One region of the Janthinobacterium sp. GMG1 genome, then DNA from elsewhere that is predicted to be linked to it. Evidence: predicted binding sites of a transcription regulator. Region 1 holds the regulator's gene; each other region holds the start of a gene.
The links. Region 1 encodes HrcA, which represses chaperone genes, less so after heat shock. Its sites were predicted from a motif close to TTAGCACTCNNNNNNNNNGAGTGCTAA; they were not measured.
Positions count from the first base shown of each region.

Region 2: a site for HrcA is predicted at 1,711-1,737, ahead of rpoH (RNA polymerase sigma factor RpoH). Genes of this name have one in related genera too.
Region 3: a site for HrcA is predicted at 1,620-1,646, ahead of groES (co-chaperone GroES). Genes of this name have one in related genera too.

Region 1 covers NZ_JAXQNT010000001.1:126,588-129,865, forward strand. The annotation lists gene SJI03_RS00550 (hypothetical protein) at 1-61, opposite strand, end outside; gene SJI03_RS00555 (HAD family hydrolase) at 307-1,032, shown strand; gene hrcA (heat-inducible transcriptional repressor HrcA) at 1,148-2,164, shown strand; gene fur (ferric iron uptake transcriptional regulator) at 2,216-2,647, opposite strand; gene SJI03_RS00570 (outer membrane protein assembly factor BamE) at 2,844-3,278, shown strand, end outside.
Region 2 covers NZ_JAXQNT010000002.1:63,812-67,089, forward strand. The annotation lists gene SJI03_RS05200 (cell division ATP-binding protein FtsE) at 1-581, shown strand, start outside; gene ftsX (permease-like cell division protein FtsX) at 578-1,498, shown strand; gene rpoH (RNA polymerase sigma factor RpoH) at 1,903-2,796, shown strand; gene SJI03_RS05215 (hypothetical protein) at 2,886-3,152, opposite strand.
Region 3 covers NZ_JAXQNT010000001.1:860,537-863,814, forward strand. The annotation lists gene groL (chaperonin GroEL) at 1-1,038, opposite strand, end outside; gene groES (co-chaperone GroES) at 1,089-1,379, opposite strand; gene SJI03_RS03900 (hypothetical protein) at 1,914-2,660, shown strand; gene SJI03_RS03905 (DUF904 domain-containing protein) at 2,817-3,080, shown strand; gene SJI03_RS03910 (cell division protein ZapA) at 3,080-3,278, shown strand, end outside.

The DNA of each region.
Region 1 (3,278 bases):
AGGCTGCCAGTGTGGCGGCGCAAGCCGCCGCCAGCATCGAGCGCAGGTACAAATTTTTCATACAGTCTCCAAAACGAATTAGGTTGGGTAGCGCAACGCGGACGCTGGCGCCGCATTGGAATGGCGCCTATTTTAGTCTATCTGGCAAGCTGGATGATCTTGCCTTGTATCACCCTGTAACAATTTTTCGCCGGGAAGCGCTGGCCCGGCCCCATTTCACGGGGGCGCAGCCATGCCGGCGGCGGCGATCGGTGCGACAATAGCTATACCCTGCGCACTGTGACGCAGCATCCCATTGTGAGTCCCATGTCCCTTGCTCCTGTAAAACCCGCCGTGCCGCCCAAGGCCATCCTCTTCGACCTCGACGATACCTTGTGGCCCATCGCGCCCGTGATTGCCGCCGCCGAAACCCTGCTGCACGACTGGCTGGCCACGCATGCACCCAAGGTGGCGCAGCAGTTTTCCATCGAGCTGCTGCGCCAGCACCGTCTGGCCATGCTCAATGAACAACCGCATTTCCATGGCAACCTGATCGAGTTGCGCCGCGCGGGCCTGCTGGCCGCCTTCGAGGCGGCCGGCGAGGATCCCGCCCTGGTCGACGGGGCTATCCTGCAATTCATGGCCGCGCGCAACCGCGTCCAGCCGTATGACGATGTCTTGCCTGGCCTGGTCTGGATGCGCCAGCGCATGCTGGTCGGCTCAATCTCGAACGGCAATGCGGACCTTGACATTATCGGCCTGGCGCAGCATTTCAAGGTATCGATCGCCGCCAGCGACTTTGGCGTGGCCAAGCCCGACGCCAGCATCTTCCTGGCCGCTTGCGCCGCGCTGGACGTGGCGCCCCATGAAGCCGTGTATGTCGGCGACGATCTGTATTTCGACGTGACGGGAGCGCAGGGGGCGGGCATGCGTGCCGTGTGGATGAACCGCAAGGGCAGCGATGCCCATCTGGCCGCCGGCGTGCAGCCCGACGCCATCTGCGCCAACTTTGACGAGTTGCTGCGATGGCTGCAGCAGCAATTGGAAGATTGATCGCCGCGGGCCGGGCGAACGTGCATAATAGGCGCTGTTGCTGCACGTTCGGCCGCTTTCGTTGCCGCTTGCCTAAAAAATACTTGCTAAGAAATACTTGCCTAAATAAAACACCATGCAACTCGATACACGTGCCCAAACACTGCTGAAAGCCCTGGTCGAGCGATATATCGCCGACGGCCTGCCGGTCGGTTCGCGCGCCTTGTCGAAAATTTCCGGCCTCGACCTGTCGCCGGCCACGATCCGCAATATCATGGCCGACCTGGAAGAGCTCGGTTATGTGTCCAGTCCGCACACCTCGGCCGGACGCATCCCCACGCCGCGGGGCTACCGCATCTTTGTCGACACCTTGCTGACGGTCCGGCACCTGGACGAGCATATGGTGGAATCGCGCATGCGCCTGCAGACGCCGCAACCGCAAAAAACCATCGCCAACGCGGCGCAGATGCTGTCGTCGCTGTCGCAGTTTGCCGGCGTCGTGCTCAGTCCGCGCCGCGAATCCGTATTCCAGCAAATCGAATTCCTGCGCCTGTCCGAAAAGCGCATCCTGCTCGTCATCGTCGCTCCGGGCGGCGACGTGCAGAACCGTTTATTGCTGACGGAAGCCGACTATACGCCGGCGCAACTGGTGCAATCGGCCAATTACATCAACCAGAATTATGGCGGCCTGTCCTTCGATGCCGTGCGCGTGCGCCTGCAGGGCGAATTGCGCCAGTTGCGCGACGACATGGGCAGCCTGATGCAGGCGGCCGTGGAGGCGGGCAGTGAAGCGATGGCCGACCATAGCGACGACATGGTGATTTCCGGCGAGCGTAACTTGCTCAGCGTGAGCGATCTGTCATCGAATATGCATTCGCTGCGTCAGATGTTCGACATGTTCGAGCAAAAGACGGGCTTGATGCAGCTGCTCGACGTATCGAGCAAGGCGACGGGTGTGCAGATTTTTATCGGCGGCGAATCGAACCTGGTGCCGATGGATGAGATGAGCGTGGTGACGGCGCCGTATGAAGTCAACGGCAAGATCGTGGGAACGTTGGGAGTGATCGGACCGACGCGCATGGCTTACGAGCGCGTCATCCCGATCGTCGATATTACGGCCAAATTACTGTCCAGTGCGCTCAGCCATCACTGATCGTTAGCCGTACAGCGCCGGCCGGCCCCTTGCGGGAACGGCCGGCAGACGTCAGGCTGTTTTGTGCGGGCAGGCTACCTTGATGCAGTTGCCGTAGATGGCCAAAGCGTGTTCGGCGATCTTGAAGCCGCGCTCTTCGGCCACTTTTTGCTGGCGGATTTCGATGTCTTCGTCGAAGAATTCTTCGACCCGGCCACAGTCGAGACACACCAGGTGGTCGTGGTGGGAGCCTTCGTTGAGCTCGAAAATTGCCTTGCCGGTTTCAAAATGGTTGCGATTGAGCAAGCCGGCCTGTTCGAATTGCGTCAGAACGCGGTAGACAGTTGCTAAACCGACATCCATATTGTCGGCCAGCAGAATCTTGTAGACGTCTTCCGCGGTCAGGTGGCGTACCGGGCTACTCTGGAAGATATCGAGTATCTTCAGCCGTGGCAGGGTGGCTTTCAGGCCGCTTGCCTTGAGATCACTAGGATTGTTACTCATGTTTGTTGCTCGTATGTGGGTCAGGTGCTTTATCATATAGCGTTTTAGCGGGGAGTGCCAAAATATGCATTTTTTTGGCAGGCCGGCCACTCCTGGCGTTTTGTTCATCAAATTGAGGTCATTTATGCGCGTAACACCGGCTGTATTGCCATCTCTCTGGCACCGTATTTCATTTCGAGCACCAGTCGTGGCAGGCATGGTCTGTGTCGCGTTGACGCTGTCTGGCTGTGCCAGCCGCGGCATCCTGGGTGAAAAGCCGGCCATCACGTTGAAAGAAGGCAAGGAAGTCGTGCCCGAGCGGGGCGCGCAGACGACGACCGTCACGCCGCTGCAAAAATTCATGTGGTTTTTCTCGCCGTATCGTCCTGACATTCAGCAAGGCAACTTTGTCTCCGAAGAGATGCTGGCCCAGTTGAAAGTGGGCATGACGCGCGACCAGGTGCGTTTCGTCCTCGGCACCTCGTTGCTGACCGACATCTTCCATGCCGACCGCTGGGATTATCCATTCCGCCTGGCCCGGGGCAGTGGCGAAACCACCACCAGCCGCGTGGTTGTGTATTTCGGCAAGGATGGCAAGGTTGAACGTTTCGAAGGCGGCAACTTGCCGACGGAGAAAGAATACATCGACCGC
Region 2 (3,278 bases), on a different contig from region 1:
GCCCCACGTCGGGCAAGCTGATCGTCAATGGCCAGGACATGGCGAAGATCAAGCCGGCCGGCGTGCCCTTCCTGCGCCGCAACATGGGCCTGATCTTCCAGCAGCAAAAGCTGCTCAACGACCGCTCCATCCTGGCCAACGTCATGCTGCCGCTGCTCGTCGTCGGCGCGCATAAAGTTGCCGCGGAACAGCGCGCGCGCGCCGCGCTCGACAAGGTGGGACTGCTGGACCGCGCCATGGCGCGCCCCCTGTCGCTGTCGGGCGGCGAGCAGCAGCGCGTATCGATCGCGCGCGCCATCGTCAACCGGCCGCAAATCATCCTGGCCGACGAACCGACGGCCAACCTGGACCGCGCCAGCGCCAACAAGGTGCTCGACGCCCTGAAAGCATTCCACTCCGTCGGCGTGACCTGCCTCATTTCCAGCCATGACGAACAGATGCTCGACGCAGCCGCCCGCGTGATCCACCTGAAAAACGGCCAGCTGGTGGCCATCGACAAGGCCACGCAGGCGCCCGTCTTCGCCCCGCCCGATCCCGATTTCGCGCCTGGCCTGGATCACGGCGAAGGAGAACAGGCATGAGAGGCTGGTTCCGTCAACACCGCTTCGCCCTCGGTTCGGCGCTGATTCACTTGCGCAAGTCGCCGGGCGGCTTTCTCTTGAACGTCGTCGTCGTCGCCATCGCCCTGTCGCTGCCATTCGCCGGCTTGACCATGCTCGACAATGTCCGCCCCATGTCGGAACAGATGTCCGTCGACCCGGAAATCAGCGTCTTCCTGAAGATCGACACGCCGCGCGAGCAAGCCGTGGCCCTGGCCGGTGCCATGCGCAAGATCGTCGGCGAGCAAAAGGCGAAGATCGTCTTCATCGCGCGCGAACAGGCGCTCGACACCCTGAAAAATAAAAATGGCCTGGCAGATGTACTGAGCACCCTGGGCGACAATCCCTTGCCCGACAGCTATGTGCTGAAACTTGACGCCTTCAGCAGCGCCAGCGAAGCGCAGGATGTCGATGCCGTGGCGGAACAGTTGCGCCACTTGCCAGGCGTGGAATCGGCGCAAGTCGATTCGGCCTGGGTCAAGCGCCTGGCGGCCCTGCTGGGCGTGCTGCGCCTGGTGCTGCTGTTGCTGGCCATTACCCTGGGCGTGGCCGTGATCGCTGTTGTCTTCAATACCATCCGCCTGCAAGTGATGCAGCAGCGCGATGAAATCAGCATCTCGAAATTGATCGGCGCCACGGACACCTTCATCCACCGCCCCTTCTATTACACGGGCGCCCTGCTGGGCCTGTGCGCTGGCGCGCTGGCCCTGGGCGCCGTGGCGCTGGCCATGCAACCGCTGAATACGGCGATTGCCGAGTTTGCCCGCCTGTACGCATCCGAATTCCAGCTGGTGCCGCTGGCGCCGCTACCGATGGCCGGCTTGCTGGCCGTCAGCGCCGGCCTTGGCCTGATTGGCGCCTTCCTCTGCGTGCAGCGCCACCTGGCGCGCCTGAACTGACCTTCCTTTCCATGGCGGCGCTCCGGCGCCGCCATGCGCCCCCCCGCACTGCTATCATCTTGATATTAAGCAAGTATTCTTAAGGCTCGCTTCAGCCAGAGGCCGTAGACTAGCCCTGTTGTCGTGAAGCGCTATCGCGCGATGTACAGACATAGATATCAAGCATTCATTCGCCATAGTATTTAGGCTATCAGGACGATTAAATGTGCTGATTGGCACTCTCAAGCAGAGAGTGCTAATATAGGCACATACCAACAGCAGAACCGCCAAGGACGCCAGATGAAGATGGTGTCGCGATCTGCAAAGTGCAAGACCGAATACGCAAAACCGAACAGACAAACGGACCACGTCGCGTGACGTGGCCAACTGGAACAAAGCAAGACTACGAGGGAGAAAACATGACTATGATGTCCGCAACGTCCGCATTGGTTCCGACCAAAAGTAATGCGCTGGGCCTCGGGTTCACTGGCAATCTGGGTAATATCGACGCCTATATTTCGGCCGTGAACCGCCTGCCCATGTTGACCCACGACGAAGAAATTTCGCTGGCGACACGCCTGCGCGAAAAAAATGACTTGGCCGCCGCGCAAGAACTGGTGCTGTCGCACCTGCGCCTGGTGGTCTCGATTGCCCGCGGTTACCTGGGCTATGGCTTGCCGCACGCCGACCTGATTCAGGAAGGCAATATCGGCTTGATGAAAGCCGTGAAACGTTTCGATCCGGACCAGGGCGTGCGCCTGGTGTCGTACGCCATGCACTGGGTGAAAGCCGAGATGCATGAGTACATCCTGAAAAACTGGCGCCTGGTCAAGGTCGCGACGACGAAAGCACAGCGCAAGCTGTTCTTCAATCTGCGCAGCCACAAGACGGGCCTCGATGCGATGACGCCAAAGCAGATCGATGCGCTGGCCAAGCTGCTCGACGTGAAACGCGAAGAAGTGATCGAGATGGAAACGCGTTTGAGCGGCCGCGACATTGCGCTCGAATCGCCGACCGACGATGAAGATGACAAGTTTTCGCCGATTGCCTACCTGTCGTCGGAGCAAAGCGAACCGACCAAGGTGCTGGAAGCGGAACAAGTGACGCGTTTGCAATCGGAAGGCCTGGAAACGGCTTTGAGCAAGCTCGACGCCCGTTCGCGCCGCATCATCGAAGCGCGCTGGCTGGCCAACGACGACGGTTCCGGCGCCACCCTGCACGCGCTGGCAGAAGAGTTCGGCGTATCGGCCGAGCGCATCCGCCAGATCGAAGTGGCGGCGCTGAAAAAAATGAAGGGCGCGCTGGCCGCCTGGGTGTAATCGAAAGCAATGCCGCAATGCAAAAGGCGCCGCAAGGCGCCTTTTAGTTTTACCACTGATATTTATCAACAGATAAACATTGTCAGCCCTTACGCTGCAGCCAAGCCCTTGGTGATCAGCTCGGCGACCAATTCATTCAGATCCGCGTCGCGTTCCTTGGCCAGGGTCTGCAATTGCAAGACCAGATCGCTGTTCAATTTGACGGCGAATGGCACCAGGCCCAGGGCCTGATCGCGCTTGCGCTGCTCGCGGCGGTCGACGACCACCGCTTCCTTACCGAATGCACCGGCGCCGGGAACATTCATCTTTCCCATCAGTTTCTTGGCATCGCTTTTCGCCAGGGCAGTTTTTTTCATGGTTGTTTCCTGATTTTCAAAACAGCCATTCTACGCAGTAATCGGCGCGCCGCGTGGCCGGCGCATCAATTCATCGGCAGCACGCCAATAGTGCGCCGGAAAAATATCATTTTGTTACTATCATTT
Region 3 (3,278 bases), 730 kb from region 1:
TACGCGTGCTTCGATCGAGGCAGCTTCGCCGGCGCCATCGATAACGATGGTGTTTTCCTTGCCCACTTCGATGCGTTTCGCTTGGCCCAGTTCGGCCAGGGTCACTTTTTCCAGGGTCAGGCCGACTTCTTCAGCGATCACTTGGCCGCCGGTCAGGACAGCGATGTCTTCCAGCATGGCTTTGCGGCGGTCGCCGAAGCCAGGGGCTTTCACTGCGCAAGTTTTCAGGATGCCGCGGATGTTGTTCACAACCAGGGTTGCCAGTGCTTCGCCTTCGATGTCTTCTGCGATGATCAGCAGTGGACGGCCAGCTTTTGCGACTTGTTCCAGTACCGGCAGCAGGTCACGGATGTTCGAGATTTTCTTGTCGCACAGCAGGACGAATGGGCTGTCCAGTACGGCAACTTGTTTCTCTGGGTTGTTGATGAAGTATGGCGACAGGTAGCCGCGGTCGAACTGCATGCCTTCAACAATGTCCAGCTCGTCGTTCAGCGACTTGCCGTCTTCAACGGTGATCACGCCTTCTTTGCCGACTTTTTCCATCGCTTCAGCGATACGCTCGCCGATCGAGTAGTCCGAGTTCGCCGAGATCGCGCCAACCTGGGCGATTTCCTTGGTCGTGGTGCAAGGACGGGCGATTTTCGCCAGTTCTTCGACGGTCGCTGCAACAGCTTTGTCGATACCGCGCTTCAGGTCCATCGGGTTCATGCCGGCGGCAACGAACTTCATGCCTTCGCGCACGATGGCTTGTGCCAGCACGGTCGCGGTGGTGGTGCCGTCGCCGGCGTTGTCGCTGGTGCGGGAAGCAACTTCCTTGACCATTTGCGCGCCCATGTTCATGAGCTTGTCTTTGAGTTCAACTTCTTTCGCTACCGATACACCATCCTTGGTGACGGTAGGGGCGCCGAACGAGCGCTCCAGAACCACGTTGCGGCCTTTCGGGCCCAAGGTGACTTTGACTGCGTTGGCGAGGATATTGACGCCTTCGACCATCTTGGCGCGCGCTGCGTCGCCGAATACTACTTCTTTAGCTGCCATGTTCAATTCTCCTGAGTTTCGGGATGTATCTGTCTACAACGTGGAAACAATTACTTGACGACGATCGCCATGATGTCTTCTTCGCGCATGACCAGCAGCTCATCGCCGTCAACTTTGACGGTTTGGCCGGCGTACTTGCCGAACAGGACGCGGTCGCCCACTTTGACATCCAGAGGACGGACTTTGCCGTCGTCGAGAATCTTGCCATTGCCTACGGCAAGGACTTCGCCTTGATCCGGTTTTTCAGCAGCTGCATCAGGAATGATGAGGCCGGACGCAGTTTTGGTTTCCTGGTCGAGGCGTTTGACGATGACGCGATCGTTCAATGGGCGCAGATTCATACAAAACTCCTTAAAGTTCAATGGATAGGTGTTGCTAAATGAATACATGCCTGGCACAGCGCCAGGCCTGCTTTCAGTGACCGCCGTTGAAAGCAGCCCGCAACGGTCAAGCAAACCCCATGTCATCCTGTCCTTGCCTGTATCCGGCAGTGGTGCATCGCGGCGTCGCCCGCCGCGTAGCGTTCCCTGCAGTGGTCTGGCAAGCACCATCAGTCCTGAGGATTGCTACGAAAGAGTTTGTTAGCACTCTCTACTAACGAGTGCTAATTATAGGGACGGTAGGGGGCTTATTCAAGGGCTTATTCTCCGGGAAGATAAGCATAGACGTTCTGCGCAGCCTGCATTTACGCAGGGTTTGCGCTGGCGCAAGCCTCGTTCCCGGGCGTCAGCAACAGGCGCGACTCTAGCATGCCGTCCGGAGAGGGGGCGTTCCTGTACGCACAGGAAACAGAGTTTGACTATGAAATTTGATAAGATGATTGCAATTGCATATCAATATCGCCTCAGATCACCACTTGCATCAGAAAGCACACCATGCCATTCCCGACTTCCCGTCCCGCCCTGCGCCTGCTGGGCGCCACCGTCATCGGCCTCGCCTGTCTGGGTAATGCCGCTGCGCAAACGCCCACCATCGCCGACGAAATCACCGTGGCGACCCTGACGCCGCAGGAAAAGGAGATGCTGCTGGGCGATTTGTTCAACGACTTGAACAAGGACGACGACGACCAGGAAGCCCATGTGTGGGACAACGGCGGCGACCGCGGCGTGATGGTCAAAGTCACGTATAACTTTAGCAACTCGGGCATGACGGAGCACAGCCTGAAGGCGCATGTCTGCCGCGACCTGAAATTCGTCGTCACGGCGGGCGGCAAGTCGCAGGACCTGAGCCGCCGCACCTGTTCGCAGAACAGCGGGAAATGGGATGTGCAGGGCAAGGACCCGGCGCCCGTCGTGTATCCGCCGTTCCTGTCCGACGTCACCATCGCCAAGCTGAATGCAAAAGAACAAGCATCGTTGCTGAAGGCCGCCGTGCGCACCTTGAAAGATGAAGAGGATGGCAAGAGCCGCCAGTGGAGCAACAAGGGACTGGGCAATGCGGTGCCGCTGGCAGTGCGACTGACGCCCTCGCGTACGGACGCCAAACCTGGCAGCTACAGCCGTACTTGCCGCGACTTGACGATGGTGCTTGACGGCAAGGGCGGAGAACAGACGCTGACGCGCCGCTCTTGCGAAAACCGCTATGGCGGCCTCGATATCGAACCCGATTACGTCGACGAGTAAAACGCGGCCATCGCGGCGCTGGCGGATGCGTGCACTTGGCGAAAAGCGCCGGAAAAAGCGTGTATTGTCCGCCAACTGCCCTGCATTGATGTAAATATGTGTGACAGCGGCGTGATTCGATTGACGCCCATGGAGCGTCCGCCCTATAGTGGCGGCATGATTTCCGAATTCAACGAATTATCCGACAAAATAGGCCTGCTGGCCGAAATGACCCATGCGCTGCGCCGTGAGAACGCGCAACTGCGCAAGGACAATGCCGCGCTGGCCGCAGATAACGCGCAGTATGTGCAACGCATGCGCGAGGCGCAGGAGCGGGTGGAAGCGTTGCTGGAAAAAATTCCCGAACTGGTGCAAGCTGGCCTGGAGCAAGCCGCTTCGGAAGCGGGCGCCTATATTGCCGAGAACGAGAAGGAAGCGTAATGCCGCGTGTCGATGTCAATATCATGGGCCAGTCCTACAGCATGGTGTGCCGCGACGGCGAAGAGCGCGCGCTGCGCGAAGCGGCGATCTATCTCGATAGCAAAATGAAGGCCATCCGCGACGCGGGCAAGGTCAAGGGCAACGACCGCATCGCCGTGCTGGCCGCCCTGGGCGTGGCCGCCGAATTCCTCTCCGTGA